2 regions of the Nocardia sp. NPDC004718 genome follow, and region 2 is predicted to be linked to the other one. Evidence: riboswitches for the same ligand, from Rfam matches in the RefSeq annotation. Region 2 holds a riboswitch; the other holds the start of a gene.
What was found. Region 2 has a riboswitch for cobalamin ahead of metE (5-methyltetrahydropteroyltriglutamate--homocysteine S-methyltransferase). Riboswitches for the same ligand answer to the same signal wherever they lie in the genome.

Region 1: another riboswitch for cobalamin. It lies ahead of ACWEH3_RS08690 (CbtB domain-containing protein); the one in region 2 lies ahead of metE (5-methyltetrahydropteroyltriglutamate--homocysteine S-methyltransferase).

What each region holds. Positions count from the first base shown of each region.
Region 1 is NZ_JBSGCA010000008.1:66,392-81,051, forward strand. It holds gene ACWEH3_RS08620 (enoyl-CoA hydratase/isomerase family protein) at 1-112, shown strand, start outside; gene ACWEH3_RS08625 (DUF4190 domain-containing protein) at 200-478, opposite strand; gene rlmB (23S rRNA (guanosine(2251)-2'-O)-methyltransferase RlmB) at 539-1,516, opposite strand; gene cysS (cysteine--tRNA ligase) at 1,516-2,922, opposite strand; gene ispF (2-C-methyl-D-erythritol 2,4-cyclodiphosphate synthase) at 2,987-3,454, opposite strand; gene ispD (2-C-methyl-D-erythritol 4-phosphate cytidylyltransferase) at 3,457-4,182, opposite strand; gene carD (RNA polymerase-binding transcription factor CarD) at 4,185-4,673, opposite strand; gene ACWEH3_RS08655 (hypothetical protein) at 5,091-5,816, shown strand; gene radA (DNA repair protein RadA) at 5,979-7,376, shown strand; gene ACWEH3_RS08665 (hypothetical protein) at 7,741-8,388, opposite strand; gene ACWEH3_RS08670 (carbonic anhydrase) at 8,513-9,136, opposite strand; gene ACWEH3_RS08675 (A/G-specific adenine glycosylase) at 9,225-10,145, shown strand; gene ACWEH3_RS08680 (alpha/beta fold hydrolase) at 10,167-10,913, opposite strand; gene mhuD (mycobilin-forming heme oxygenase MhuD) at 10,972-11,286, shown strand; cobalamin riboswitch at 11,367-11,518, shown strand; gene ACWEH3_RS08690 (CbtB domain-containing protein) at 11,549-11,743, shown strand; gene ACWEH3_RS08695 (CbtA family protein) at 11,734-12,540, shown strand; gene ACWEH3_RS08700 (hypothetical protein) at 12,576-13,058, shown strand; gene ACWEH3_RS08705 (OsmC family peroxiredoxin) at 13,120-13,560, opposite strand; gene ACWEH3_RS08710 (DMT family transporter) at 13,719-14,039, opposite strand; gene ACWEH3_RS08715 (FMN-dependent NADH-azoreductase) at 14,041-14,660, opposite strand, start outside.
Region 2 is NZ_JBSGCA010000006.1:159,677-174,336, forward strand. It holds gene mutM (bifunctional DNA-formamidopyrimidine glycosylase/DNA-(apurinic or apyrimidinic site) lyase) at 61-921, opposite strand; gene rnc (ribonuclease III) at 923-1,636, opposite strand; gene rpmF (50S ribosomal protein L32) at 1,659-1,841, opposite strand; gene ACWEH3_RS07200 (YceD family protein) at 1,895-2,524, opposite strand; gene ACWEH3_RS07205 (DivIVA domain-containing protein) at 2,622-3,368, opposite strand; gene ACWEH3_RS07210 (GtrA family protein) at 3,750-4,268, shown strand; gene coaD (pantetheine-phosphate adenylyltransferase) at 4,290-4,775, opposite strand; gene rsmD (16S rRNA (guanine(966)-N(2))-methyltransferase RsmD) at 4,829-5,392, opposite strand; gene ACWEH3_RS07225 (pyruvate carboxylase) at 5,389-8,793, opposite strand; cobalamin riboswitch at 9,336-9,565, shown strand; gene metE (5-methyltetrahydropteroyltriglutamate--homocysteine S-methyltransferase) at 9,716-11,983, shown strand; gene ACWEH3_RS07235 (hypothetical protein) at 12,343-12,582, shown strand; partial or broken gene ACWEH3_RS07240 (nuclear transport factor 2 family protein) at 12,588-12,964, opposite strand; gene ACWEH3_RS07245 (short-chain fatty acyl-CoA regulator family protein) at 13,240-14,660, shown strand, end outside.

The DNA of each region.
Region 1 (14,660 bases), on a different contig from region 2:
CGAGGCCATGGCCGCGTTCCGGGATCGCAGGCAGCCCAGCTGGTCGGGCAGCGTCAGCACGGAATGGCCCGCCTGGGACGCCGACGGGCGCGAACGGCCCAGCCTGGACTAGGCGGCTCGCCCCGCTGGGTGCGATGCCGCGAATGTCACCGCCGGCGGTAGCGCCCCTCCGCCCCACGCGAGCCTCGGTCAGCGCCGCTCAAGCATTACCGCCGAGCACGATGAGCAGGAACAGCAGCGCGAAGACGATCATCAGGACGGTGCCGATGACGCCGAGAACGTAGCCGACCAGCACCTGAGCGCGACCACCGTACGCGCCGCCGGATTCCTCGATCTGGTTGAGCGCCCGCCGTCCCAGCGCCCACGCCACCGGCCCCAGCACTCCGCAGCAGAGGACGCTCGCCGCGCCGAGAAACAACACCGCCGTCGCATTCGGATGCTCGACCGGCGCGCCAATGGGCTGATTGGGTATCACCACCAGCCGAATTCTACTGGGCTCTTCCGCCTCTCCGGGTTTTTAGGCCGTACGGGTCGGAGATCAGGCCCGACGTTGGCGGGCGACTTCGGAGAGCACCACACCGGCGGCGACCGACGCGTTCAACGATTCCACCGGGCCCGCCATCGGAATCGACAAGATCGAGTCACAGGACTCCCGCACCAGGCGGGACAGTCCTTTGCCCTCCGAGCCGACCACGATCACAGTCGGCTCGCGACCGTCGAAATCGTCCAGCGTGGTATCGCCACCGGCGTCCAAGCCCACGACCTGAATGCCCTGAGCCGCCCAATCCTTCAGCGTGCGAGTGAGATTGGTCGCGCGGGCGACCGGAAGCCGAGCGGCGGCGCCCGCGCTGGTGCGCCAGGCCACCGCGGTGACACTCGCGCTGCGCCGCTGCGGGATCAGGACGCCGTGGCCACCGAAAGCCGCCACGGAACGCACCACCGCGCCCAGATTGCGCGGATCGGAGATGTTGTCCAGCGCCACCAGCAACGCGGGCTCCGCGGCGTTGCGCACCCGGTCGAGCAGATCGTCCGGGTGGGCGTAGCGATACGGCGGCACTTGGAGAGCCACACCCTGGTGCAATCCGTTGGCGCTCAGTCGATCCAAGTCGGTGCGCGGCACCTCCAGGATGGAGATACCGGTGTCGGCGGCCAGCCGCACGCTCTCGGTCAGCCGGTCGTCGTTCTCGGTGCCGACCGCGACGTACAGTGCCGTCGCGGGCACGCCGGCACGCAAGCACTCGACCACCGGGTTGCGCCCGAGCACCAACTCCGGCCCGTCCTCGGTCTTGCGTCCGGCGGGCCGTGCCGCCGCGCCACGAGCGGACGGACGGCCCTGCGCGGCTTTGGTTTTCGCCGCCGCGCGCTTGGCGGCGGGATGCTTGGTTCGCATCTCCGCGGGCGGGGTGGCGCCACGCCCCTCCAGTCCGCGCCTGCGCTTGCCGCCGGAGCCGACCACGGCGCCCTTCTTGCTGCCGCTCTTGCGGACCGCGCCGCGGCGCTGCGAATTGCCTGCCATCACTTGGCCTTTCCGGATTGCGGCGCACCGAGCGCCCATTCGGGACCGCCGGCCGTATCGGTGACCTCGATCCCCGCGGACTGCAGACGATCGCGCACGGCGTCGGCGGCCGCCCAGTCCTTCGCGGCCCGCGCCTCCTGACGGCGGTCGAGTTCCGCACGCACCAGCACATCCAGAGCGCCGAGCGCGGCCGAGGAATCGCTCGGGGCGTACCAATGCGGATCGAGCGGGTCGACACCGAGAATGGCGAGCATGGCGCGCACCTGGCTCGCCAGGTCGCGCGCGGAGTCGATCGCGCCGACCTCCAGCGCCTTGTTCCCCTCGTGCACCGCGCGATGGATCTCCGCCAACGCCTTCGGCACCGCGAGATCGTCGTCGAGCGCGGCGGCGAACGCGTCGGTCCACTTGCCCACCGGGATCTCACCGGCCCGGTCCACCACCCGGTTCACGAACGCCTCGATGCGCTGATAGGACTGCGCCGCGTCGTGCAACGCCTTGTCCGAGTACTCCAGCATCGAGCGGTAGTGCGCGCTGCCCAGGTAGAACCGCAGTTCGACGGCCCGCACCTGCTTCAGCACGTTCGGCACGGAGAGCACGTTGCCCAGCGACTTGGACATCTTCTCCCCGCCCATGGTCACCCAGCCGTTGTGCAGCCAGTACCTGGCGAAGCCGTCACCGGCGCCCTTCGACTGGGCGATCTCGTTCTCGTGGTGCGGGAACACCAGATCCATTCCGCCGCAATGGATGTCGAATTCCGCACCGAGATAGAACTCGGCCATCGCGGAGCACTCCAGGTGCCAGCCGGGGCGTCCGGGGCCCCAGGGGGACGGCCAGGTCGGCTCACCCGGCTTGGCCGCCTTCCACAAGGTGAAGTCACGCGGATCGCGTTTGCCTTCGCCCGCGCTCTCGCCTTGATGCACGTCGTCGAGCTTGTGGCCGGACAGCTTGCCGTAATCGGGGTAGCTGACCACGTCGAAGTAGACGTTGCCCTCCGAAGCGTAGGCGTGACCGCGATCGATCAGCCGCTGCATCATCTCGACCATCTGCGTGATGTGGCCGGTGGCCCGGGGCTCCGCGGACGGCGGCAGCACACCGAGCCGTTCGTAGGCGCGATCGAAGGCGCGCTCGTGGGTGGCGGCCCACTCCCACCACGGCCTGCCCGCCTCGGCGGCCTTGGTCAGGATCTTGTCCTCGATATCGGTGACGTTGCGGATGAAGAAGACGTCGATGTCGTGCGCGAGCAGCCAGCGTCGCAGCACGTCGAACGCGACTCCGCTGCGCACATGGCCGATGTGCGGCTCGCCCTGCACGGTGGCGCCACAGAGGTACACCGAAGCACGGCCGGGGACCAAGGGCGCGAAATCGCGCACGGTCCGCGTGTCGGTGTCAAAGAGGCGCAGCGTCACGGCAGTCGATCCTAGCTGGTGTATAAGGTCGTTCGCGGACCGGCTCGGGTCCGTCGGAGCTGGATCAACGACAGGCTTGCAGCAAGGCCGTCGCCACGGCGGCGACGCCCTCGCCGCGACCGGTCAGGCCGAGCCCGTCGGTGGTGGTGCCGGACACCGACACCGGGGCGTCGAGCAGCTCGCCGAGTACCTGTTGCGCCTCGGCGCGCCTCGGCCCGATCTTGGGGCGATTGCCGATCACCTGCACCGCGGCGTTGACCACCTCGAAGCCCGCCTCGTCCAGCAGCCTGCGCACTTCCTTCAGCATCGCCGCGCCGGAGACACCCGCCCATTCCGGGCGTCCCGTGCCGAACACCGCGCCGACATCGCCGAGGCCCGCCGCGGACAGCAGCGCGTCGCAGAGGGCGTGCGCGGCGACGTCGCCGTCCGAGTGGCCCGCGCAGCCGTCGTCGCCGTCGAACAGGAGACCGGCCATCCAGCAGGGCCTGCCCGCTTCGATCGGATGGACGTCGCTGCCGATGCCGACGCGCATGGTCACGGCGTCACCGCCCGTCCGATGCCTGCGCCGTCGAGTACCGCGTCGGCGAGCCGGAGGTCGAGTGGAGTGGTGATCTTGAAGGCGAGCGGATCGCCGGGAATGGTGTGGACCGCGACGCCCAGCCGCTCGACCAGGCCCGCGTCATCGGTCGCCTGGATGCCCTCGGGCGCGTAGGCGGAGCGCAGCAAGTCGGCCGCGAAACCCTGCGGCGTCTGGATCGCGCGCAACCGGGCGCGGTCGGGCGTGCCGGTGACCGCGCCGACCGCGTCGACCGACTTGATGGTGTCGGCCACCGGGAGTCCGGGGACCACGGCGGGACGGCCCGCGCGTAGTTCCGCCGCGACCCGGGCGATGAGCTCGGGCGGCGTGAGAGCTCGGGCGGCGTCGTGCACCAGAAAATAGGCGGCGTCGGGCGCCGCGGCGATACCCGCCCGCACCGAGTCGATGCGTTCGGCGCCGCCGACGACCACCTGCACCGAATTCGTGGGCGGCAGCAGGGCAACGGCGCTGTCGACGAGTTCGGCGGGAACCATCACGATGATCCGCTCGACCGCGCCGGAGGCGATCAAGCCTTCGACGGCGAGCCGGACCATGGGTGTGCCGCCGACCGGGACGAACGCCTTGGGTGTGGATTCACCCAGGCGTACGCCGCGACCGGCGGCAGGCACCAGAGCAACGACGGGTCCGTCGGTGGAACGGACACCGTTGTCAGGTGTGTTCACGGTCAGGAAGCCGCTGCGAGGACCTCATCGAGCAGGGTCTCAGCCTTGCCGTCATCGGTGCCTTCGGCCAGCGCGAGCTCACCGACAAGAATCTGCCGAGCCTTGGCGAGCATGCGCTTCTCACCCGCGGACAGGCCGCGGTCCTGTTCCCGGCGCCACAGATCGCGGACGACCTCGGCCACCTTGTTCACATCGCCGGAAGCGAGCTTCTCGAGGTTGGCCTTGTAGCGGCGGGACCAGTTGGTCGGCTCCTCCGTATGCGGCGCACGAAGCACCTGGAAGACCCGATCGAGACCCTCCTGACCCACGACGTCACGCACGCCGACGTATTCGGCGTTCTCCGCGGGAACCCGAACAGTGAGATCGCCTTGGGCGACCTTCAGGACCAGATACTCTTTTTGCTCACCCTTGATGGTGCGAGTCTCGATTGCTTCGATCAGCGCCGCTCCGTGGTGGGGGTAAACGACGGTGTCTCCGACCTTAAAAATCATGTGTCCCGTGCCCCTTTCGATGTTCACAGTTTAACATGCGACTCGATAACGGCGCGATCAACTGTGCAGGTCAGGGCCACAACGAGGCAACCGTGGGGCTTGACAGATGCCAGGCTGTGTGCATTACGTTGTGCCAGAACGGGTTATCTCCCGGCTGGAGTCGGCGCCGCTCGCCGCCCACGCGTCGGCACCTTCGTGGCAACCTCCCGAAGTTCGATCGAACCGTTATCGACACGCCGGGTGTCGGCGCGGGCGCCCCGTGGCCCCGTCGCATGCACCCGGGCCGAACCCCGAGTTCGACCCGGCCCCCGCGCCCGGGCTCTCGAGGGAACTACTACGCTGCCTAGTTACTACGCTCCCGCGCGGAGCCAGAGCCCGGTCGACATGGAGGGACAACCCGTGACTGCCCTGAAAGCTGTGACCGCCCCGAAGGGGGCGCGACGTCGCATGGTGACGGTTGCCGCACTCGCCGCCGGAGCGGCGATCGCGCTGTCCGGCTGCGGCGCGGGCCAGATCGCGCAGACCGCCGAACAGGTCGCCGCCGTGAACGGCAACCACGCCGACGTGGGCCGCATCGCGCTGCGCAACGTGCACATCGTGTACCCGTCCGAGGGCAGCACCGCGTACAACAACGCCAAGGGCGGCAAGGCGCTCATCGCGCTGTCCATCATCAACAACAGCGAGTCCGTCCCCGACGAGCTGACCAGCATCACGACCGACCTCGGCACCGTCAAGATCACCCCCGCCTCCGGCAAGTCGGTCGTCGAAATCCCCCCGCAGCAGACCGTCGTCGCGGCGAGCCAGCCGGTCAAGCGCGAGGCCGCGCCGACCACCACCAGCGCCGCGCCGACCACGAGTGCCGCCGCGCCCACCTCCGCGCCGCGCTCCGCTACGCCGACCACCACCGCCGGGTCGCACGGGTCCCCGGCCGCCGCCGAGGACCCGGAGGCCAACCCGATCCTGATCGAGATCACCGGACTGACCAAGGACATCGTTCCCGGCCTGACCTACAACGTCTCGTTCAACTTCAAGCAGAACGGCACCGTCCAGGTCCAGGTCCCGGTCGACGCGGGCCAGCACACCGAGCGCCACGAGTCCGACAAGTCGGGCCCGGCCGAAGCCGAGCACACCGGCGGTCACTGAGGCTGTGTTTGATTCGCAGCGCCTGCGGCACTGCGTGTTCGCTCGTAAGACTCGCGCCCTGCACACCGACGCCACGTCTTCCGAGCGAAGCGAGACCGAGCATCCGCCGTTCGCAGGCGCTGGAAGTCGAACACTGTCGGCCCTGGTGCGTATGGTGCCCGTGTGGCAAAGACCAAGCCGACCTTCCGCTGCTCCGCCTGTTCGCATGAAGTCGCGAAATGGGTGGGCAAGTGCCCCGAATGCCGGGCTTGGGGCACCGTCGACGAAGTAGTCGCCGCGGCGGGTGCGGTCGGGTCTCCTGGGCGCAAGGCGATGTTGCCGAGCACCGCGGCCGCGCCGATTTCGCAGATCGATTCCAAAGTCACCAGGGCACGGCCGACGGGCGTCACCGAGTTGGACCGCGTGCTCGGCGGCGGGGTGGTACCGGGATCGGTGGTGTTGCTGTCCGGCGAGCCTGGGGTGGGCAAGTCGACGCTGCTGCTCGAGGTGGCGCATCGCTGGGCGGCTCAGCGCGACGAGAAGTCGCTGTACGTCACCGCCGAGGAGTCGGCGGGGCAGGTCCGGCTGCGGGCCGATCGCACCGGCGCGGTGCACGACCGGGTTTATCTGGCGGCGGAATCGGACCTGTCGATCGTGCTGGGACACGTCGAGCAGGTGCGGCCGACCCTCCTGGTGGTCGATTCGGTGCAGACCATGCTCGCCCCGGAGGTGGACGGCGTGATCGGCGGCGTCACCCAGGTGCGCGAGGTGACCGCCGCACTGACTTCGCTGGCCAAGGTGAGCGGGATCGCGGTGCTGCTGGTCGGGCACGTCACCAAGGACGGCAACGTCGCGGGCCCGCGCACGCTCGAGCACCTGGTCGACGTGGTCCTCCAGTTCGAAGGCGACAAGAACTCCACGCTGCGCATGGTGCGCGGCATCAAGAACCGCTTCGGCAGCGCCGACGAGGTGGGCTGCTTCGAGTTGCACGAGGACGGCATCGCCTGTGTCGACGACCCGTCCGGCCTGTTCCTGCATCATCGAACGGATTCCGTGCCCGGCACGGCGGTGACCGTGGCGATGGACGGCAAGCGTCCGCTGGTCGGCGAGGTGCAGGGCCTGACCGTGAAGACCGAGATTCCGCAGCCGCGCCGCGCGGTGAGCGGTCTGGACTACAACCGGGTCGCCATGGTGCTGGCCGTCCTGCAGAGCCGCGGCCGGGTGTTCCTCGGAAAGAGCGACGTCTACGCCGCGACGGTCGGCGGCATGCGCCTGGTCGAGCCGTCCGCCGACCTCGCCATCGCGCTCGCCATCGCCAGCGCCGAGTCCGACGTCCCGATCCCCGCGGGCTGGGTGATCCTCGGTGAGGTCGGACTCGCCGGCGAGGTCCGCAAGGTAACCGGCCTCAACCGCAGACTGGCCGAAGCCGAACGCCTCGGCTTCACCACCGCTCTGGTGCCCCCCGGCCTCGCCCCGGTGAAAAGCACCATGAAGATCCACGAGGTCACCGACCTCCGCTCCGCCATCCGCATAGCGGGCCTGCGCAAACTACGCGCCGCCCCCGAAGAAGCCGCAAGCTGATTCGACCCACCCGCCCTCGTGCGACCTACACCCGCCCGGCGGAGAGTGGACTGCCCAACGGCGTCCACCGCTCACGCGCCCACCTCACCGCATCCACGACTTTCGGGCGAAGCGAGACGAGCATCCGCCGTTCGCGGCCCGGCTCACGCGTGCCTGGCCACCGCGTACGTCGCGAGAGCACGCACCGCCACCAGCCCCACAACCCGCGCAGCGGGTAGCGAGCTTCGATACCGACGCCCCCAGCGCACCCCGACCACGCCTTTCGAGCGAAGCGAGACCGAGCCTGTTCCGTTCGCGGCCCGGCTCGCGAGCCATAAGAGGGCCGCGAACACGCCGCGCGAAGGCGCGGCGAATCAAACCCAGCTCAAGCGATGTTGAACGGCTCGGCCGTGCTGCGTACCGAGCCCAATTGCGCGACCACGCTGTACGCACCCGGTGGGACTTGGACGCGTTCGCCCGCGCAGTTGGGCTGGGATGTGGTGCCCGACCAGGTCACCGTGAACGCGGCCTGCTCGCCGCGGCTCATCGTGCGGACGTCGGGCTGGCCGTCCGGGTAGCAGTCGGTGCTCGACCACAGGCGCCGCTGGCCGTCGAGCGTGTGCACCGACACCTGTTGCAGGCCGGAACCCATATCGCGAGTGCAGGCCACCGCCGAGATGTTGGTGATGACGATCCCGAACACCGGCTGCTCGCCGGTCTTGTAGGTGGGCTGCTCGACGGTCACCTTGATCGCCAGAGATTGGTCCGGGCACGGGCCTGCCGCGACGCTGGTGGCCGCCGCGGAGGACTTCGGCGCGCCGGACTCGCCCGACGGCTTGGCCGCCGCGTCGGCGGACTTGGTCACGACCGAACTGGTCCCGGCGGCCGCGGTGTCACCGGGCGAGTCGCCGCCGCGCGCGACCGCGAGCACGACCCAGATCACCAGCGCCAGGGCCACCACGAGGATCCCGATGGCGAACACGCGTCGACGCCAGTAGATCTCCGGTGGCAGCGGTCCATTCGGTTCCAGCACGCCTCAACGGTAAGGGCACCATCGGGCGCATCGTCTCAGGGGCACGGCGTGTCGGCCGCCCGCACCCACGGGCGACGAGTACATTCCGCCGGCACGCTGGGCCGATGGCGGGCGCGCCGCGGCCTCAGACCACCTCGCCGATGTTGCCAACAACCCGTTGCAACTGCACTTTGCCCTCGGCCAGCTTGTAGGTGACGCAGGCGATGGCGCACTCACCGGTCGCGACCCGCTGCGAGATGATCATCGACCGCTGCATGAGCAGGCGGCTGGTCTCCACCACGTGCCTGGCCTCCATCTCGTCGACGGTGGACAGGCCTTCGCGCCGCCCGACCAGAATGGACGGCGTGACCCGCTCAACCACGCTGCGGATGAATCCGCCTGGCACCTCGCCGCCGTCGAGCGCGTCGATGGTGGCCTTCACGGCTCCGCAGCTGTCGTGCCCGAGCACTACGATGAGCGGCACGTTGAGCACCTGCACCCCGTACTCGATCGAGCCGAGCACCGAACTGTCGACCACATGGCCCGCGGTACGCACCACGAACATGTCGCCGAGGCCCTGGTCGAAGATCAACTCGGCGGCGACCCTGGAGTCACCGCAACCGAACAGGATCGCGTGCGGGTGCTGGCCGCTGACGAGTTTGGCCCGGTCTGCGGCGCCCTGGCTAGGATGCAGCAGCGCACCGCTGACGAAGCGCTCGTTGCCTTCGCGCAGGGACTTCCAGGCACTGATCGGGTTGGAATCCGGCATACCGACCATTGTGCAGGACGGTGACGGTTACCAGCGAGTTCGGCCGGTTACAGGCGGGCAAATACCGCCTGGCGGCAGTAGTACGGGGATGGTGAGGACAGTGCGGAACGGCGCACCGAACGGCATCGACGCCGACACGTTGCTGAACTGGTACGAGGAGACCGCGCGCGATCTGCCGTGGCGCCGCCCCGGCGTCACCGCGTGGCAGATCCTGATGAGCGAGATCATGCTTCAGCAAACGCCCGTGGTCCGGGTCGAGCCGATCTGGCGGGAATGGGTGGCGCGCTGGCCGGTCCCTTCGGCGATGGCCGCCTCGTCGCAGGCGGAAGTGCTGCGTGCCTGGGGCAAGCTCGGGTACCCGCGCCGTGCGCTGCGGCTGCACGAGTGCGCGAGGGTGCTGGCGAGCGAGCACGGCGACGAGGTGCCCGCCGACGTGGAGGTACTGCTCGGGTTACCGGGCATCGGCGCGTACACCGCGCGCGCCGTCGCCTGTTTCGCCTACGGACAACGCGTTCCGGTGGTGGACACGAACGTCCGCCGGGTGGTTGCCAGGGCGGTGCACGGGCGCGCGGAAGCGGGCAACCCGTCGTCGCGCGATCTCCCCGAGACCGAGGCGCTGCTGCCGCTGCGGATCGATCGCGCCGCGGTGTTCTCCGCCGCCCTCATGGAACTGGGTGCGACCGTGTGCACCGCCCGCACCCCCGATTGCTCGCGCTGTCCGCTGCCGAGCTGCGCGTGGGTCACCGCCGGGCGGCCGGTGAGCGAAGTGGTCCGCCGCACGCAGAAGTACGAGGGCACCGACCGCCAGGCGCGCGGTCGGCTGTTGGACGTGCTGCGGGCCGCGAGCGGTCCGGTGGAGCGGGTGCGCCTGGATCTGGCCTGGACTCGCGACCCGGGCCAGCGCGACCGCGCGTTGGACTCGCTGCTGGTGGACGGACTGATCGAACAGACACCCGGCGGGTTGTTCGCACTGGCGGGCGAGGGCGGGACTCCCGGGGCCGACAGCTGAACGCCGAGATGGATTCCTGCCCTAGCTGCCCAGTACCCGCCGCAGGAAGCGCTCGACCTCCGCTCGGTAGCGCTCCGGCTGGTCGTCGTGCACGAGGTGTCCCGCGCCGGGCACCAAGACATAGTCGGCGTCCGGATGGGCGGCGGCCATCTGCCGCATCTGCTCCGGCGGTGTGATGCTGTGCTCGCCCTCCAGCAGCAGGGCGGGCACCCGCACCGCATGCCAGTGCTGCCAGAAATCCCGCGTCCCCCACTCCTCGGAGATATCGCGGAAAGTGGTGACCGAGCCGTGCAGCCGGTATCCCTCCGGCCCGCGTTCGAAAGAGTTCAGGAAATATCGCCCGGCGACCGGCCCGAAGAAGGCCAGCACGGCTTCGTCGTCAGGGAACGGCTGCGGCCATGCCTCGATCATCGCCGCCCAGTGCGTCGCGGTGCGGCCGGTGAAATCCGGCGCGATGTCCTCGATCACCAGCGCCCGCACCCGGTCGGGGTGAGTCGCCGCGAACACCCAGCCGTGCAGCGCACCCATCGAATGTCCGATCACCACCATTGGTTCCTCGATCGCGGCGGTGCCTGCGGCGAGGTCCGCGATGAAGGCCTCGGTCGTCAGTTCCTCGGGCGCGGGCCTGCCGTGCCCGGCGGCGTCGAAGGTGTAGACGTGGCCGTGCTCGCGCAGCCAGTCCAGCTGGTCGCGCCAGGTGCGCGCGCTGCCCATCAGTCCGTGCAACAGCAGGATCGGCGCGCCTGCTCCGCCTTCGTCGTGCAACATCGGTTCGACAATACGAGGCACCGAGCATCTGCTCGGCATCAGCCGCTAGCTTGGACACATGGCTGTTGTGAAGATCAACGCGATCGAGGTTCCCGAGGGCGCGGGCCCCGAGCTGGAGAAGCGGTTCGCCCACCGTGCGCACGCGGTCGAGAACTCCCCCGGCTTCCTCGGCTTCCAGTTGCTGCGCCCGGTGGCCGGAGAGAAGCGGTATTTCGTGGTCACCCAATGGGATTCGGAAGAGTCCTTCGCGGCCTGGCGGGACGGACCTGCGCGCGAGGCGCACGCGGGCGAGCGCCAGAAGCCGGTCTCGACGGGTGCTTCGCTGCTCGAGTTCGAGGTCGTGCTCGACGTGGACGCGAAGCCCGCCGACTGAGTCCGGGGCTCACCGCCGGGCAGGCCCGCCTGCCCGGCGACTCGCCCGACGCCGTGGTACGCCCGTGCCGGACCCGGTTGACGCCGAGGGTGTGCGGGTGTCACAGTTCGAAGGACAAACGCGAGGGTGACGCGGTAATTCCGGTGCGAATCCGGAGCGGTCGCGCCACTGTGTTCCACGCACCGAGTCCGGTGCCGGAAAGCCAGACACCGGCACCGTCGCGCCACCACCCTACGGGACGCGTATCCCAAGGAGGACTCGAATGGCCATCGCGCATTCACCCAGCCGGGCAACCGATTCCCTGGCCACCGTGCTCGTCACGGTCGGTGTCGTTCTTCTCGCACTGCTCACGCTGTACCTGGTCGGTTTCGACCAGGGCGTCATCTCGCGCAGCGGGATGTACCTGCACGAGCTGATGCACGACGGACGCCACCTGCTGGGGCTTCCGTGCCACTGATCGGTTCGCTCCGAACACTGCTGTTGCGCGGCCTGCTGGCCGGTCTGATCGCCGGACTGCTGGCCGCCACAGTCGGTTATTTCGTCGGCGAACCCAAGGTGGAAGCGGCCATCGCCATCGAGGAAGCGCACAGCGAACACGCCGGAGCCCCTGATGGGCACTCTCACGGCGACCACGCCGAATCTCCTGGCGGCCATTCCCACGGTGACGAGGAAGAACCGCTGGTGAGCCGCGGCGGCCAGAAGTTCGGACAGTTTCTCGCCCTGGGGTTGGCCGGTCTCGCTCTCGGCGCCATCTACGCCTCGGTCGCGCATTTCGCGCGGCGCCACACCACGCTGTCCGGGCCGCGGCTCGCGCTGACGCTCGGTCTGGCCGGTTGGGCCGCGATCGTCGCGGTGCCTTTCTTCAAGTACCCGGCCAACCCACCGGCGGTGGGCGACCCGGACACCATCAACGAACGCACCCTGCTGTGGGTGGCGGCCGTCGTGCTCGGCATCGTGGCGGTCGGTGCGGCGGTGGCGGCGTTCACCGCGCTGCGCGCGCAACTGCCCACCTTCCGGCTGATCGGTGGCGTCGCCGCGTTCGTACTGGTCACCACACTCGGCTACGTCCTGCTGCCCGGCGTGAACGAGGTGAGCGCGGATTTCCCGGCCACCCTGCTGTGGCAGTTCCGGGTGGCGTCGCTGGCCGAGACCGCGACCCTGTGGGCCTGCCTTGCTCTCGGTTTCGCGGCGCTCACCGAGTTCGCGACGCGTACCGATACCCGGGTACCGGTAGCTGCCGCTACCGGGGAGTGATTCGCGTCCGGAAACATTGAGGCAGTGTCGGTCCCATGACCGGCACTGCCTTTTCCGTCCGGCCCGCTTCGCCGCGTGTCCACCCGGGTGGACCGCCGCGCGCCCTCGGCGTCGCGTTCGTCGCTCTGGTCGTCGCGTTGGTCGCGGGTGGCGCCGAGGCGATCACGCGAGCCGTCCGCGCGTTCTCGACTGCCGACGCGGCAAGCCTCGCGATGGGGTTGGGGTTCCGCGCAGCGCTCTACCTTCTGGTGCTGGCCGTCGCGGTGCGCATGACCTATGGTGACCGCTGGGCCCGCCTGCTGATCACCGTCGGCATCGGCGTGTTCGGCCTGCTGTCCCTGATCATCGAGCCGCTGGCCGCGGCCATGTCCGCGAACCAATTGCGCGATCTGGTCCGGGACGCCGCACCCGAGTCCTTGCTGCTCGCGACGTTCCGCACCGTGCACGTCACAGCCGTGCTGATCGCCATCCCGGCTCTCTACACCCGCCACGCCCGGCGCTACTTCCGCAAACGCTGACCGCGCCCGGCAGTTTCGTGCCCCGCACCTGTCACGGTACGGGGCACGAAGCCTGCGCGGACTACGCGAGGGCAGCGTCGAGGGTGATGTGGTCGACGCCGGCGAGGGCCTTGCTGACGGGGCAGCCCGCCTTGGCGGCCTCGGCGGCGGCCTGGAAGGCGTCGGCGTCGATGCCGGAGACGCGACCGCGAACGGTCAGCTTGATACCGGTGATCCGAAAGCCGCCCGCCGGATCGGGGCCGAGGGTCACGTCGGCGGTGACGTCCAGGCTGTCCGGGGAGCCGCCCGCGTTGCCGATCTGCGCCGACAGCGCCATCGCGTAGCACGAGGAGTGCGCGGCCGCGATGAGTTCCTCCGGGCTGGTGGTGCCGTCGGCCTCCTCGGCGGAGCGCTTGGGGAACGACACGTCGTACTTACCGACCCCCGAACTGGCCAGTTCGACCTGGCCCGAACCCTCCTGCAGGGTGCCGGTCCAGGCGGTACGCGCGGTACGTGTGGGCATCACGGTCCTTTCGCCGATGATCGTTTCACGATTCAGCACGAACCTACCCCGGCCGATTCGTCCCGGCCCACCTGTTCGCCGATCGGGTTCGACCGACGCCCCGCGCACCCGCGCCGCGCGGTAAAGCAGCGGCGCGCCAAACGGATCCGCGCGGAGTTCTACTCCGGATTCGTGATCCTCGCCAGCACTATGCCGCCGAGGATCAACGCCAAGGCCAGCAAGCGCCCCGCACCGAGCGGGTCCTTGTGGACGACGATGCCGAGGGTGATCGCGCCGAGCGCGCCGATGCCGGTGAACACGGCGTAGGCGGTACCCACCGGCAACGTCTGCATGGCGCGCGACAGCAGATACACGGCGGTGACGCCGAGAACGAAGCAGATCAGGGTCGGGACGAGCCTGGTGAAGTTCTCGGTCGGTTTGATGCTCTGCGACCAGACGATTTCCACCACTCCGGCGGCGGCGAGGACTACCCAGTTCACGTCAGTGCTCCCCGGCCAGAGCGCGCGCGGCGGCCAGAGCGCGGGCGTAGGACGTGTCGTGCTCGGCACGCAGGTGTGCCAGCGCTGGGTCCTGGCGGGAATTGGCTAGCTCCGCGTGCACGAAAACGGTGTCGGAAACCGCGAAATGGCCCGCGAAGAAGTCACGCAGGAAGCGCTCCTGATAGTCGTAGGCCGCTTTCGGAGCGCCGGGCGAGTAGGCGCCGCCGCGTGCGCTGGTCACGACGAACTTCCGGTGGCCGAGCGACATTCGCGGAAATGTCACCTGGTCCAGCCAGGCCTTGAGCGAAGCCGGAATCGAGTAGTTGTACATCGGGGTGCCGATCAGGATCACATCCGCCGCAAGCAACTCGGTCAGCAGGGGCTCGACGATCTCCCACGCGGCGGCATGTTCGGGAGTGCGCACCAATTCACCGATACGTTCGGCATCCGTGTTCGGCAGGGTGAGCACAGCGTCGCACAGCTGAGTCCACCCCTCCCCGATGAACGGCACCGGCTCGGCCGCCAGGTCACGGTAGTGGTAGCCGCCGTCCGGGTGCCGTGCGCGCCACGCGTCCGCGAAAGCGGCGCTCAGTTCCCGGCTGATCGACCGTCGCCGGGCGC
Region 2 (14,660 bases):
CCCTTCCTCACGGTCGGCTGACATTCCGAACCGCCCTGAGAAAACGGTAGCTCGCCCGCGCTAACGACGACGAGGCTTCGGCTGGCAGCGCGGGCAGGAGTAGGACGAGCGGTTCATGAACCGCTCGCGGATGATCGGCGCACCACACCGGCGACACGGCTCGTGCTCCCGACCGTATACGGCCAGGGAGCGTTCGAAGTAGCCCGACTGGCCGTTGACGTTCACATAGAGTGCGTCGAACGACGTACCGCCCGCGGCGAGCGCTTCGCCCATCACAATGCCGACTTCGGCGAGCAACCCGCGCACCGCGGGTCTGGACAGGCCGGAGGCGGTCCGTCCCCCGTGGATCCCGGCCCGCCACAGCGCCTCGTCGGCGTAGATGTTGCCGATGCCGGAGACCACGCCTTGGTCGAGCAGCACGCGCTTGATCTCACTCTGCTTGCCCCGGATGACGGCGACCACGGATTCGGCGTCGAAACGCGGATCCAGCGGATCGCGAGCGATGTGCGCGACCGGCTCGGGCACCAGGGTGCCGTCCACCTCGACCAGCGGCGCGAGCGCCCAGCCACCGAAGGTGCGCTGGTCGACGAAGCGCAGCTGGGTGCCGTCGCCGAAGGTGGCGCGGATGTGGGCGTGCTTCTCCAGCGGCGCTTCCGCGGGCCGGACCAGCATCTGACCGCTCATGCCGAGATGCACGACGAGCGCCGTCTCCGGATCGTCGAAGGTGAGCCAGAGGAATTTGCCGCGCCGCTCGGCCGACTCGACCTTCAGGCCGGTCAGCCGTGCGGCGAGATCGGCGGCGCCTTCGAGATGGCGGCGCACCGAGCGGGGATGGGTGATCGCCACCGATTCGATCATCCGGCCGACCACGTGCTCGGCGAGCCCGCGCCGCACGACCTCGACCTCGGGAAGTTCGGGCACGTCAGGTTTCGGCGGTCAGCGCCTCGTAGGCGGTCCCCGCGGCCTTCTGCTCGGCTTCCTTCTTCGACCGTCCGACACCCTGCCCGTAGGCCCTGCCGCCGATCACCGTGGTGGCGGTGAACTCCTTGTCGTGGTCCGGCCCGGTCGAGGTGATCTCGTAGCTGGGCACGCCGAGACCACGCTCGGCGGTGAGTTCCTGCAGGCTCGTCTTCCAGTCCAGCCCCGCGCCCATCCGCGGTCCGCGCTCGAGCAGCCCGGCGAACAGCCGCAGCACCACGGCGCGAGCCACTTCGATGCCGTGCTCGAGATGCACAGCGCCGAGCAACGACTCCATGCCGTCGGCGAGGATGCTCTCCTTGTCCCGGCCGCCGGTGAGCTCCTCGCCCTTGCCGAGCAGGAGGTGGGCACCGAGCCCGCCCTCGCCGAGCCCACGGGCGACCTCCGCCAGCGCGCGCATATTCACCACGCTCGCGCGCAGTTTGGCCAGCTCACCCTCGGACTTCGAGGGATGCTCGTGATACAGCCGTTCGGTGATGCTCAGCCCGAGCACGGAGTCGCCGAGGAACTCGAGACGCTCGTTCGTCGGCAGACCGCCGTTCTCGTACGCGTACGACCGATGAGTCAGTGCGAGACGCAGCAGATCCGGCTGCACGTCGACGCCCAACGCGGCGAGCAGGCTCGCGTGTTCACCGGACGAGTCGGGTTCGTCGGTCACGTCGCTACGACAGATCGGACGATCAGACCGCCGCCGTGACCTGGCGGCCCTTGTAGGTGCCGCAGGACGGGCAGGCGATATGCGGCAGGGTCTTCTCGCCGCAGGCGCGGTTCGGGCAGGTGATCAGGGTCGGCGCGGTGGCCTTCCACTGGCTGCGCCGCGACCTGGTGTTGGAACGGGACATCCGGCGCTTGGGAACGGCCACGACTACTTCTCCTCTGTCTGAATTGCTCTGCCGGTTCGGCTGATCGGTCTTGCTCAGTGGTCTCGGTCGGCCGCACCCTCGTCGGGGCTGCCGCTGCCGGGCGATTCGGAGGCAAATCCAGCCAGTCCGGCCCAGCGAGGGTCAAGTATCTCATGCCGGTGGTCGGATCCCGCAATCGCCATCCGTACGCCGCATTCCGGGCACAGTCCCGCGCAATCCGGGGTGCACAGCGGTTGCAGCGGCAACTCCAGCCCGACGGCGTCGATCACCACCGGTTCCAGATCGATGAGGTCGTCGTCCATGCGATAGATCTCGTCGTCCTCGGTGGTCTGCTCGGTGGTGCTGTCCGGATAGGCGAACAGCTCGGTCAGCCGCAGGCTGACCGCGTCGGTGAACGGCTCCAGGCAGCGCGAGCACTCGCCTTCGATCGGCGCCTCGACCGTCCCCGTGACCAGCACTCCCTCGGACACCGCCTGCAACTGCAGATCGAACTCCAGCCGCGCGCCCACGGGAACGCCGATCAGATCCAGACCGATCCGCTCCTCGGTGGTGACGGTGCGGCGCAGTTCGCGCATGGTCCCCGGCCTGCGGCCGAGGCTGCGGGTGTCCAGCACGAAAGCGGCGTCCGGCGACCGGCGCTTGGCCGATTGGGGACGCGACGCGGAACCGGAACCGGCGGACATCACGGACTCACTCACGATCGAGGGGATACGGGCAACCACTCAACAATACGCGATCACGCGGTCCACGCCCAAACGCGGCCCATCGCGCTCGGGCCCGCTACCTGCGGAATTCCGTGGCGTAGTCGGGTGCACCCGCCCCGCTGCGCAGTTGATGACGCCCCCGCCCGACCGTGCGCAGCGTGCTGGTCAGCGTCTCCTCGAAATCGGCGAGCCGGGAGTCGACATAGTGGTCGCATTCCTCGCGCAGGCGATCCGCCTCGGCGTGCGCGGCGTCGATCACCCTGGCCGATTCCGCGTGCGCCGCCCGCACCACCTCGGTCTGCGTGACCAGCCGCTCCTGCTCGGCGAGCCCGTCGGCGACGGAGCGGTCGTAGGCGGCCTTGCCCGCATCGATCATCCGCTCCGACTCGACCCGCGCCCGGCCGGTCACCGCCTCGTATTCGGCGTTGCCGTCGGCCACCACCCGGTCGGCCGCCTCCTGAGCGGAGGCCACCAGGTGATCGGCGTGCGCGCTCGCCTCGGCGACCATCCGATCGGCATGCGCCTTGGCGTCGGCGAGGATGCGGTCGGCTTCCTCGCGCGCCGCGCCGATGGTGCGCTCGGCCTGCTCGTTCGCCCCGGTCACGGCGGTCTCGGCCGCGGTCCTGGCATCGGAGACGATCTTGTCGCGATGGTCGAGCACGTCCTGGGCGTCGTCGAGTTCGCCGGGCAGCGCGTCGCGGACGTCGTCGAGTAATTCCAGCACGTCGCCGCGCGGCACGATGCAACTGCGGGTCGGGGGGATGCCGCGCGCCTCTTCGACGATGGCGACCAGTTCATCGAGCGCTTCGAAAACGCGATACATGCTCACTACCCTCCTGCGGACTCACGGCGAAATCTCCGCCGACGCCCAGTGTGCCCCTCGTCACGGCTCGTGCCGAGTCCCTTTCCGGTGTGTCGTGCCAGTGTCTCGCACGCCACAAAATCAAGTGGAGATCTCCTCTCCGCTTCGTGTTACATTTTCTTGGAAGGTCGACCAAGATCTTCAGCACCTACCGCGTTCCCCGGATCGCGGACAAGGAAGCCGGAGGTAAGGACAACCCGCCGTCGAATGTTGACAGGCGCCGACACGTCAGCGATTGCCGAATATGCGCTACGAACGGAACCTGCCAAGAGTCGACGGGGGAAGCACGCGAGCACTCTCGCCGTTGTCCCTGCCGAGGGCTTGTGTTCGATCGGAAAGACGATGACCCTACTGGAACTGCCGCGACCCGGAGGAGTGAGCGCCACCAGCTTCTTCGTGCCGTGGGTCGGCCCCTATCCGGCACTGCCGAGGACCTCCGTGGCGACCGGGTTCGGTCGGCTCACCCGGTACCTGCGCGGCGATCGCGCCTTCGCCCAGCTGATCCGTTTCGCGCTGGTCGGCGGCTCCAGCAATATCGCGTACGTCCTGTTGTTCTTCGCCATGCACGGCGTCGGACCGCTGATCGCCAACGTCGCCGGCTCGATCGTGAGCACCGTGATCGCCAACGAGCTGCACCGTCAGCTCACCTTCCACGCCGCGGAACGGGTCGGCTGGTTCACCGCGCAATGGGAAGGCGGCGGGCTCGCGTTGGTCGGACTCGGCGTCACCACAGCGGGGCTGGCCGCCCTGGGTCTGTGGGCTCCCGGACTCGGGGACACCGCCCAGGCCGTCGCGATCCTGGCGATCACCGCCGCGGTCGGCGGGATGCGTTTCCTGGCCCTACGCGGTTTGGTGTTCTAGGCGGATTCGCGGTTGCGTTTGTCAGCTTTTGCGTTCGGCCAGGCGGTCGAGGAGGCGCTTGTGTACCGAGGGGGGCAGCATGTCGGCGACGTCGCCGCCGTAGGCGGCGACCTCCTTGACCAGTGAGCTGGACAGGAAGCTGAACGACGGGTTGGTGGCTATGAAAAAGGTGTCCACGCCGGAGAGCTTCTTGTTCATCTGCGCCATCTGCAGTTCATAGCCGAAGTCGCCCGCGTCGCGCAGACCCTTCACGATGGCGGTGATGCCCTGCTCGCGGGCGAAGTCCACCAGCAGCCCCTGCCACGACTCCACCCGGACGTTGCCCAGGTGCGCGGTCGACTCGCGCAGCATCTCGATGCGCTCGTCGACGGTGAACATGCCCTGCTTCTTCGGGTTGATCATGACGGTGATGACGACCTCGTCGAACTGGGCCGCCGCCCGGGTGAAGACGTCGAGGTGTCCGTAGGTCACGGGGTCGAACGACCCGGGGCACAGTGCTCCTGCCATGAGGCGACGCTAGCAGGACGCACGCGGCCGGGCACGAGTGGCCGCACGCGCGCCTATTCGTCCGGATCGAACTCCGCCAGCTCGATGCGGGTTTCGCCGTACCGGCGCGACTTGGCCGGGACGAAGCCTGCGGGCCAGGCGATTTCGGGCGAACGCGCCGAACGCTCCAGCACGACCACCGCCCCTGGACGCAGCCAACCGCGCTCGGCCAGCGCGCTCAGGTCGGCCAGCACCGCGGCGTTGTCCACCGCGTACGGCGGGTCCGAGAAAACCACGTCGAAGCCGCCCGCCCCGCCCAGTTGCAGCACACTGGCCACCGTCGCGACCCGCAATTCGGCGCCGGGCAGCCCGAGGTCGGCGATATTGCCGCGAACCACGGCCGCCGCCTTCCGGTCGGATTCGACGAGCAACGCGTGCTCGGCGCCGCGCGACAGCGCCTCCAGCCCGAGCGCGCCGGAACCCGCGTACAAGTCGAGGACGCGCGCGCCCGCGAAGTCCAACCGGGCGTCCAACGCGCTGAACAGCGCCTCCCGGACGCGATCGGAGGTCGGGCGGGTGCCGGACGGCGGCACCCGGAGACGCCGCCCGCCCGCCGCGCCCGCGACGATCCTCGTCATCCGGCGGACGACTCCCGCACCGCCAGTTCGATGAGCAGGTCACCGCCTTCGACCTGCTGCACGGAGCCGATGGCGACGCGGCCGACGATGCCCGCGCGTGGCGCGGTGATCGCGGCTTCCATCTTCATGGCCTCGATGGTGCCGATGGTGTCGCCCGCCGCGACCGAATCGCCTTCGGATACCGCGAGAGTGACGACACCGGCGAACGGCGCCGCGACGTGGCCCGGGTTGGCCTTATCGGCTTTCTCCGCCGCGGGGATCTCGCTGGCGATCGACCGGTCACGCACCGAGACCGGCCGCAGCTGCCCGTTGAGGATGCACATCACCGTGCGCATACCGCGCTCGTCGGGCTCGGAGATCGCTTCCAGACCGATGAGCAGGGTAACGCCCTTCTCCAACTGCACCCGGTGTTCCTCGCCGCGGCGCAGCCCGTAGAAGAACTGGTTGGCCGACAACCCGGAGGTATCGCCGTACTTCTCCCGGTGGGCGAGGAATTCGGCGGTGGGGCCGGGGAACAGCAACCGGTTCAACGTCGCCCGCCGCTCCTCGGAGCTGCCGGACAGGCCCTTCTCGTCCGCGGGCGTCAACGGTGTCTCGGGCTTGGCCGCGCCGCGCCCGGCCAGAGCCTTGGTGCGGAACGGTTCGGGCCAGCCGCCCGCGGGTGTGCCGAGTTCCCCGCGCAGGAAACCGATCACCGAATCCGGGATGTCGTAGCGGCCCGGGTCGGAGGCGAAATCCTCGACCTCGACACCGGTGCCGACCAGCGCCAGCGCCAGGTCACCGACGACCTTCGAGGACGGGGTGACCTTCACCAAGCGGCCGAGCAGCCGGTCGGCGGCGGCGTATTTCGCCTCCACCTCCTCGAACCTGTCGCCCAACCCGAGCGCGATGGCCTGCTGACGCAGGTTCGACAACTGCCCGCCGGGGATCTCATGGGTGTAGACGCGACCGGTGGGTGCGGGCAGCCCGGACTCGAACGGCGCGTACACCTTCCGCAGCGCCTCCCAGTACGGTTCCAGGTCGCACACGTTCTGCAGGTTCAACCCGGTGTCGTACTCGCTGTGCGCCGCCGCGGCGACGATCGCCGAGAGCGCGGGCTGGCTGGTGGTGCCCGCCATCGCGGCGCTCGCCCCGTCCACGGCGTCGGCGCCGGCCTGCCACGCGGCAAGATAAGTGGCCAGCTGCCCGCCCGGGGTGTCGTGGGTGTGCACGTGCACCGGCAGATCGAAATTGCTGCGCAACGCGGTGACCAGCGTGGTCGCGGCCGGGGCGCGCAGCAGACCCGCCATGTCCTTGATCGCGAGCACGTGCGCGCCCGCGTCGACGATCTGCTCGGCCAGCTTGAGGTAGTAGTCCAGGGTGTAGAGCGACTCGTCCGGATTCGACAGATCCCCGGTGTAGCTGATCGCGACCTCCGCGATCGCGGTGCCGGTCTCGCGGACCGCATCGATGGCCGGACGCATCTGGTCGACATTGTTGAGCGCGTCGAAGATACGGAAGATGTCGATACCCGTGGCGGTCGCCTCCGAGACGAACGCGCGGGTCACCGCCTCCGGATACGGGGTGTAGCCGACGGTGTTGCGGCCGCGCAGCAGCATCTGCAAGCAGATGTTCGGGATCGCCTCACGCAACGCCGCCAGCCGCTCCCACGGGTCCTCGTACAGGAACCGCAGCCCCACGTCGTAGGTCGCTCCGCCCCACGCCTCGATCGACAGCAACTCCGGAGTCAATCGCGCCACATGCCCCGCCACGCCCAGCAGACCGTTGGTGCGCACCCGGGTGGCCAGCAGCGATTGGTGCGCGTCGCGGAAGGTGGTGTCGGTGACGCCGACCGCCTTCTGCTCACGCAACGCCCGCGCGAAACCCTCCGGACCCAGCCGCAGCAGCCGCTGCCGCGAGCCGTCCGGCGGCGGCACGCTCAGATCGATCGCGGGCAACTTGTCGTGCGGGTACACCGTGGTCGGCCGATCGCCGTGCGGCTTGTTCACCGTGATGTCGGCCAGGTAGTCGAGGATCTTGGTGCCGCGGTCCGCGGACCGGCGCAAGGTCAGCAGCTGCGGACGCTCGTCGATGAACGAGGTGGTGACCCGGCCCGCCCTGAAGTCCGGATCGTCCAGCACCGCCAGCAGGAAGGGAATGTTCGTGGCGACGCCGCGAATCCGGAACTCGGCCAGCGCCCGGCTCGCCCGCGCCACCGCCGTACCGAAGTCACGGCCCCGGCAGGTGAGCTTGACCAGCATGGAGTCGAAGTAGGCGCCGATCTCGGCGCCCAGGTTCGCGCCGCCGTCCAGGCGGATGCCCGCGCCGCCCGGTGTGCGGTAGGCGGTGATCCGGCCGGTGTCGGGACGGAATCCGTTGGCCGGGTCCTCGGTGGTGATCCGGCATTGCAAGGCCGCTCCCCGGATGGTCACGGCGTCCTGGCTGAGACCGAGTTGCTCGAGCGTCTCCCCCGCCGCGATGCGCAGCTGCGACTGCACCAGGTCCACGTCGGTGATCTCCTCGGTCACCGTGTGCTCCACCTGGATGCGCGGGTTCATCTCGATGAAGACGTGGTTGCCGCGCTCATCGAGCAGGAACTCGACGGTGCCCGCGCACGAATAGCCGATCTGCCGGGCGAAGGCGACCGCGTCTGCGCAGATCCGTTCTCGCAGTGCGGGGTCCAGATTGGGCGCGGGCGCCAGCTCGATCACCTTCTGGTGGCGGCGCTGCACCGAGCAGTCCCGCTCGAACAGGTGCATCACGTTCCCGTGCTGATCAGCCAGGATCTGCACCTCGATGTGGCGGGGGTTCACCACCGCCTGTTCCAGGAACACCGTCGGGTCGCCGAACGCCGACTCCGCCTCCCGCGACGCCGCCTCGATCGACTCGCGCAGCTGTTCGGGCGCGGCGACCCGGCGCATCCCGCGCCCGCCGCCGCCGGCCACCGCCTTCACGAAGATGGGGTATTCCAGCTCCCGTGCCGCGGCCAGCAACTCCTCCACGTCCGACGACGGTGCGCTCGAACGCAACACCGGCAGCCCGGCAGCCTTGGCCGCCTCGATCGCCCGCGCCTTGTTACCCGCCAGTTCGAGCACCTCGGCCGACGGCCCGATGAAGGTGATGCCCTCGCGGGCGCACGCCGCCGCCAGATCCGGGTTCTCCGACAAGAACCCGTATCCCGGGTAGATCGCGTCCGCGCCCGCCGACTTGGCCGCCTCGATGATCGCCTCGATCGACAGGTAGGCCCGCACCGGATGGCCGGGCTCGCCGATCTGGTACGACTCCGCCGCCTTCAACCGATGGACCGAATTACGGTCCTCGTAGGGGAACACGGCGACCGTCCCGATGCCGAGTTCGTAGGCCGCACGGAAGGCGCGGATGGCGATCTCGCCACGGTTGGCAACCAAGACTTTCGAGAACATTGACCCAAGGTACCCGGCCGCGTGAACCGCACCGACACGGAATCCCCCTTCGCAAACCTTTTCACAAGACCGACTAGCACCGTTGCGAAGTTGCGTTCACAGCGCCGACACATGGGCGGTGCGACAGCAACCGGTGTGCTGTCCCGAGGCCGGGGTTCGTTTCGGGAGTCCAGCGGCGGAAGCCGCCGAGCAGCAGCCCCGGTGGCCGGGCCCGGCATCGAGCCGCGCTCGCCTGGCACGAGTTCGCGACCTCGGACCAGGCGAACCACGCATACGACGAGTTCGGAAAGGTGAATCCCGGGTGACCCGGCGGTCTGGTAGCCGGTCGAGAGCAGATCCGGGTCCACATGGGCGGCCCGGCCGATAGCCGGAACGGAAGGCAGGTGCGGAATCGGTACGCGATGAGCAGTGCGGGCAAATGCCGGTGTGAGATGCCTCGCGGTGTGCTCGCTCGGCCGCGTCCTATGCTGAGTGGGCAGCTGGTTCACCGCAGCACGACGAGATGGAGCCCCGACGTCGCGCCGCGGAGTCGAGCCCGCCCGTACGGCGACGTCACGGCGGGTGAGAGGGAACCCGGTGGGAATCCGGGACTGTCCCGCAGCGGTATGCAGGAACGACCGCCGTCACCAGGCACTGAGTTCAGCGATCCGGAAGGTTCGGCGACTTGGGAAGCGACGGCCAGTAGGTCGGCCATCGGGAGCACTCCGGCGTATGCCGGCCCGCACGGCCGGTGCCCGCGAGTCCGAAGACCTGCCAGCCGTGCCGGGTACGCCGTACCCGGCGGCCACCGCCTCGTGGACTGGGCGTGCGGATCACCAGCTGACGTGTCGGGCTCCTCCGCCGGGAACATCACCGGCATGTCACCGGGTTCTCCGCCTGCCCGTATGGCGATGGCTTTCGTCCTCAGCAATGGAGATACATCGTGACTGTTGCACAGCAAACGCCGTTCACCGCGACGGTTCTCGGGCTTCCACGAGTGGGGCCGCGTCGCGAACTGAAGCGGGCCACCGAAGCCTATTGGGCGGGCAAGATCGACGCCGACCAATTGCAGGCCGTTGCGCGCGACCTCCGGCACGCCCAATTCGCCGAACTACGGGCCGCGGGCCTGGACTCCGTTCCGGTCGGCACGTTCTCCTACTACGACCAGATGCTCGACACCGCCGAGTTGCTGGGCGCACTGCCGCCCCGGGTCGCCGGGATCGCGGACCCGCTGGACCGGTATTTCGCCGCCGCGCGCGGCACCGACACGGTCGAGCCCTTGGAGATGACCAAGTGGTTCGACACCAACTACCACTACTTGGTGCCGGAAATCGGGCCGGAGACCGCCTTCTCGCTGCACCCGGAGAAGCTGCTCGCGCAACTGCGGGAAGCACTCGAGCTGGGCGTGCCCGCGCGGCCGGTGGTGCTCGGGCCGATCACCTTCCTCAAACTGGCGAAGGCGACCGGCGGCTCGGCGCTAGCCCGGCTGGTCGAGCTGCTGCCGCTGTATCGGGAACTGCTGCGCAGGCTCGCCCTCGCCGGCGCCGGATGGGTGCAGATCGACGAGCCGGTGCTGGTCACCGACCTCACGGCGGAGGAAATCGACCTGGTGCGGGTCACCTACGAGGAACTCGCCGACGCCGCCGAGCGCCCGGCGATCCTCGTCGCGACCTACTTCGGGCAACCGGATGCCGCTCTGACGGCGCTGGCGAGCACCGGAATAGAGGGGGTCTCCCTCGATTTCACGGCCGGCGCCGACGTCGCCGCGGTGGCCGCCGTGCCCGCGCTGGCCGGCAAACTGCTCGTCGCGGGGATCGTCGACGGCCGCAATGTGTGGCGCACCGATCTGGACCGCGCCGTGGCCACCCTCGGCACGTTGCTGGGATCCGCTGCGCACGTGGCGGTTTCGAGTTCCTGCTCGCTGCTGCACGTGCCGTACACGCTGGCCGCGGAAACCGGGTTGGACGAGCGGCTGCGGTCCTGGCTGGCATTCGGTGCAGAGAAGGTGGCCGAGGTGCGCCTGCTCGCCACCGGGCTGAGCCAGGGCACGGAGGCGATCGCCGCCGAGTTGGCCGAGGTGCGGGCGGCGCTGGCGTCGCGGTGGTCGGATCCGCGGCTGAACGATCCGCGCGTGCGAGCCGCGCTCGCCGCGCTCGGGCCCGACGCCGACCGCCGCGCGCCTGCCGAACAACGCCGGGAACTGCAACGGGATCGTCTGCGGTTGCCCGCGCTGCCGACTACGACGATCGGTTCCTACCCACAGACCTCGGCCATCCGGCTGGCGCGCGCCGCGCTGCGCAAGGGCGAGATCGATCGGGCGGAGTACGTACGCCGGATGCGCGACGAGATCGCGGACGTCATCGCGCTCCAGGAGGAGCTGGGGTTGGACGTGCTGGTGCACGGCGAGCCGGAACGCAACGACATGGTGCAGTACTTCGCCGAGCAACTCGACGGGTTCGCGGCGACCGAGCAAGGTTGGGTGCAGTCCTACGGGACGCGCTGCGTGCGGCCGCCGATCCTGTTCGGGGACGTCGCGCGGCGGGAGCCGATGACCGTCGAGTGGATCGGCTACGCGCAGTCGCTCACCGACAAGCCGGTGAAGGGCATGCTGACCGGCCCGGTGACCATCCTGGCGTGGTCGTTCGTCCGCGACGACCAGCCGTTGGGCGAGTCCGCCCGCCAGGTGGCGCTGGCGATCCGGGAGGAGACCGTGGATCTGGAGTCGGCGGGCATCCGGATCATCCAGGTCGACGAGCCCGCCTTGCGGGAACTGCTTCCGCTGCGCGCCGCCGATCAGCCCGGGTATCTGGAATGGTCGGTGCGGTCGTTCCGGCTCGCGACCTCCGGGGTGTCCGACGCGACGCAGATCCACACGCATCTGTGCTACTCCGAGTTCGGCGAGGTGATCGACGCGATCGCCGGGCTGGACGCCGATGTCACGTCCATCGAGGCGGCGCGCTCACGCATGGAGGTGCTCGACGATCTCAACGCGGCGGGATTCGACCTCGGCGTCGGCCCCGGCGTGTACGACATCCACTCCCCACGGGTGCCCAGCGTGGACGAGATCACCACATCGCTGCGCGCGGCGTTGAAAGCCGTTCCGGCCGAACGTCTTTGGGTGAATCCCGACTGCGGATTGAAGACCAGGGGACGCACCGAGGTGGAAGCCTCGCTCCGCAACATGGTCGCGGCAGCGGCGGCCGTGCGGTAACCCCACCCGTAGATCGTTGATCCGGTGCCCCCTTCACCTGCCGAAGGGGGCACCGGATCAACCACGGCCTCAGCCGGATTCGGGCTCCGGCCGAGGCGGCTGCCGCCGCCGTAGGGTGTACCGGTCACACGGTTCTTCCCGCCGCGTGACCGGCAACTCCCGCGCCCGCGCCCGCATTCCTCGTCGCCACGCCGTATGACACCCGGAACAACGCTCCATCGGCTACCCCTCCTCACTAGTCGACTACGACACCGTCTTTCCCCTTGCCTACTTTCGACGCAGCGATGCTCGGTTCGGTTCCATACGATACGAAAGTTCACTTCACAAATCCGAATGTCATTGCGCCCATGTAGCTTTCATTGGCAGTCACCGATCTCGACGAAGCTCGGGCGCTACCGGAACGAGCCGTCCTCTCCACGCTCGCACACGCGGGCGGACCGAAGAAGCGGTGCGTGCCCTTCTCCTTGTGCTGGAAGCGCGGGATCGTCGTCGGGCGGAAGACGCGAGCCGAGATCACCGGGTGCACCGATCTCGACCGGCTCGAATCCTGGACGCGCAAGGCCGCCACAGCCGAATCCGAGAACGATCTGTTCGGCTGAGGCCCTTACAGTCCGAAGGCCCGGTTGATGGCGGCCATGTCGAAGTAGTCACGCCACGTGGTGATGGCGCCGTCGGCGACTTCGAAGAAGCCCATGACCGGGAGCGGAGTCTCACGTCCAGCGGAGCGGAGGGTGTCGGTGCGCTCGTTCATCACCACGTTGCCGGAGGCGATCTGGTGGTGGATGTCGAAATCGATGGCGTCGAAGGTGGTCAGGAAACCCGCGATGAAGTCGCGAATAGCGGCGCGGCCGACGATGGGCTCCATCGGAATGTTGTGGTAGACGGCGTCCTCGGCGAAGTACGCGCTGATCCGATCCGATCCGGGTCGGGCTCGGACCAGCTTCGGCACATCGCACGCACGAGCTCGTCGGGATCGGGCATTCGTCTGCTCACTTCCTTGCGCCGGAAAAACGGACCCCTCGATTCAACCAAGCAATTGCTCGGCACGGAAGGGCGCCAGGGACTTCCGCATCGGGTTCGCTCCAGGCCGCGGGCGACGGCGAATTTCGCGCGTTCGCGACGACACGGTGGCAAACCTCTCTTCGCACGCTACGCAGATCGAATACATTGCTGGACACCTCGCAAAAGCACATCTTTATGGGTAATAGCGCGCGTTATTGCGATGATTGCGAATAATCACAGCTACCATCGTGCACGTGCGCAAGATGTATGCGGGCGCCCGGCTTCGGCGGTTGCGTGAAGAGCGGAGGATGACTCAGGCGGCTCTGGCGAAATCGCTGGATCTGTCGCCGAGCTACCTCAATCAGCTCGAGCGCGACCAGCGCCCACTCACCATTCCCGTACTGCTGAAATTGAATTCCACCTTCGACCTGGACGTCCAGTTCTTCGCCGCCGATTCCGACGCGCGGCTCGTATCGGATCTACACGAAGTGCTGGTCGACGCCGCGGGCGGGCACACAGCGCCGCTGACCGAGGTGGAGGAGCTGGCGACCCGCCAACCGGAAGTCGCCAGGATCGTCGTCGCCATGCATCGCCGCCTACGCGCCGCCACCGATCAGCTCGACCTGCTGTCCGCGCGGGTGTCCGCGCCCGCGGGCGCGCCCGGGGTGCCCATGCCCTACGAGGACGTACGCGACTTCTTCTACGACCACCACAATCACATTCCGCAACTCGACATCGCCGCCGAGCAACTGTTCGAGAATTCCGGGCTGACCATCGGCTCGCTCGATCGCCAGATCGCCCGCATCGCCGAGGAACGCGCCGGCGTCACCGTTCTGGTGCGCGGCGACGGCGCCGACCCCACCGTCCCCAAACGCCACTACGACACCGAGACCCGCACGCTCACGCTCGCTCGCCGATTGCGGCCGGGCCAGCGCGCCTTTCAGATCGCCACCACGCTCGGCCTCCTGCTGTACGGGGCCGAGCTGGATGCCGTGCTGGCCGAGAGCCCGTCGCTCAGCGGCGAATCCCGCACGCTGGCGCGGATCGGGCTGGCCAATTACTTCGCTGGCGCGCTGGTGCTGCCCTACAGCCGGTTCCTGCGCTCGGCCGAGGAACTCCGCTACGACATCGACCTGCTCGGCCTGCGTTTCGAGGTCGGGTTCGAGACCGTCTGCCATCGGCTCAGCACCCTGCAACGGCAGGGCCAGCGTGGCGTTCCGTTCTTCTTCGTCCGCACCGACCGGGCGGGCAACATCTCCAAACGTCAGTCCGCCACCGCTTTCCACTTCTCCCGGGTCGGTGGCAGTTGCCCGCTCTGGGTGGTGCACGAGGCCTTCTCCCATCCCGGCCGGATCCTGACCCAAGTGGCCGAGATGCCCGACGGCCGCCGGTATCTATGGATCGCGCGCACCGCGGCGATCGCCCCACACGGGTTCGGCACCGCGGCGAAGAACTTCGCCGTCGGCCTCGGCTGCGATATCGAATACGCCGACCGCTTGGTGTACTCGGCCGGGTTGCAGCTGGACGACCCGGCGGCCTCGGTCCCGATCGGCGCGGGCTGCAAAGTGTGCGAGCGTCCCGCGTGTCCGCAGCGCGCCTTCCCGCACATAGGCAGCCCGTTGGCGGTCGCCGAACACACCAGCACCGACCTGCCCTACCCGCGGCTCGGGCGCTG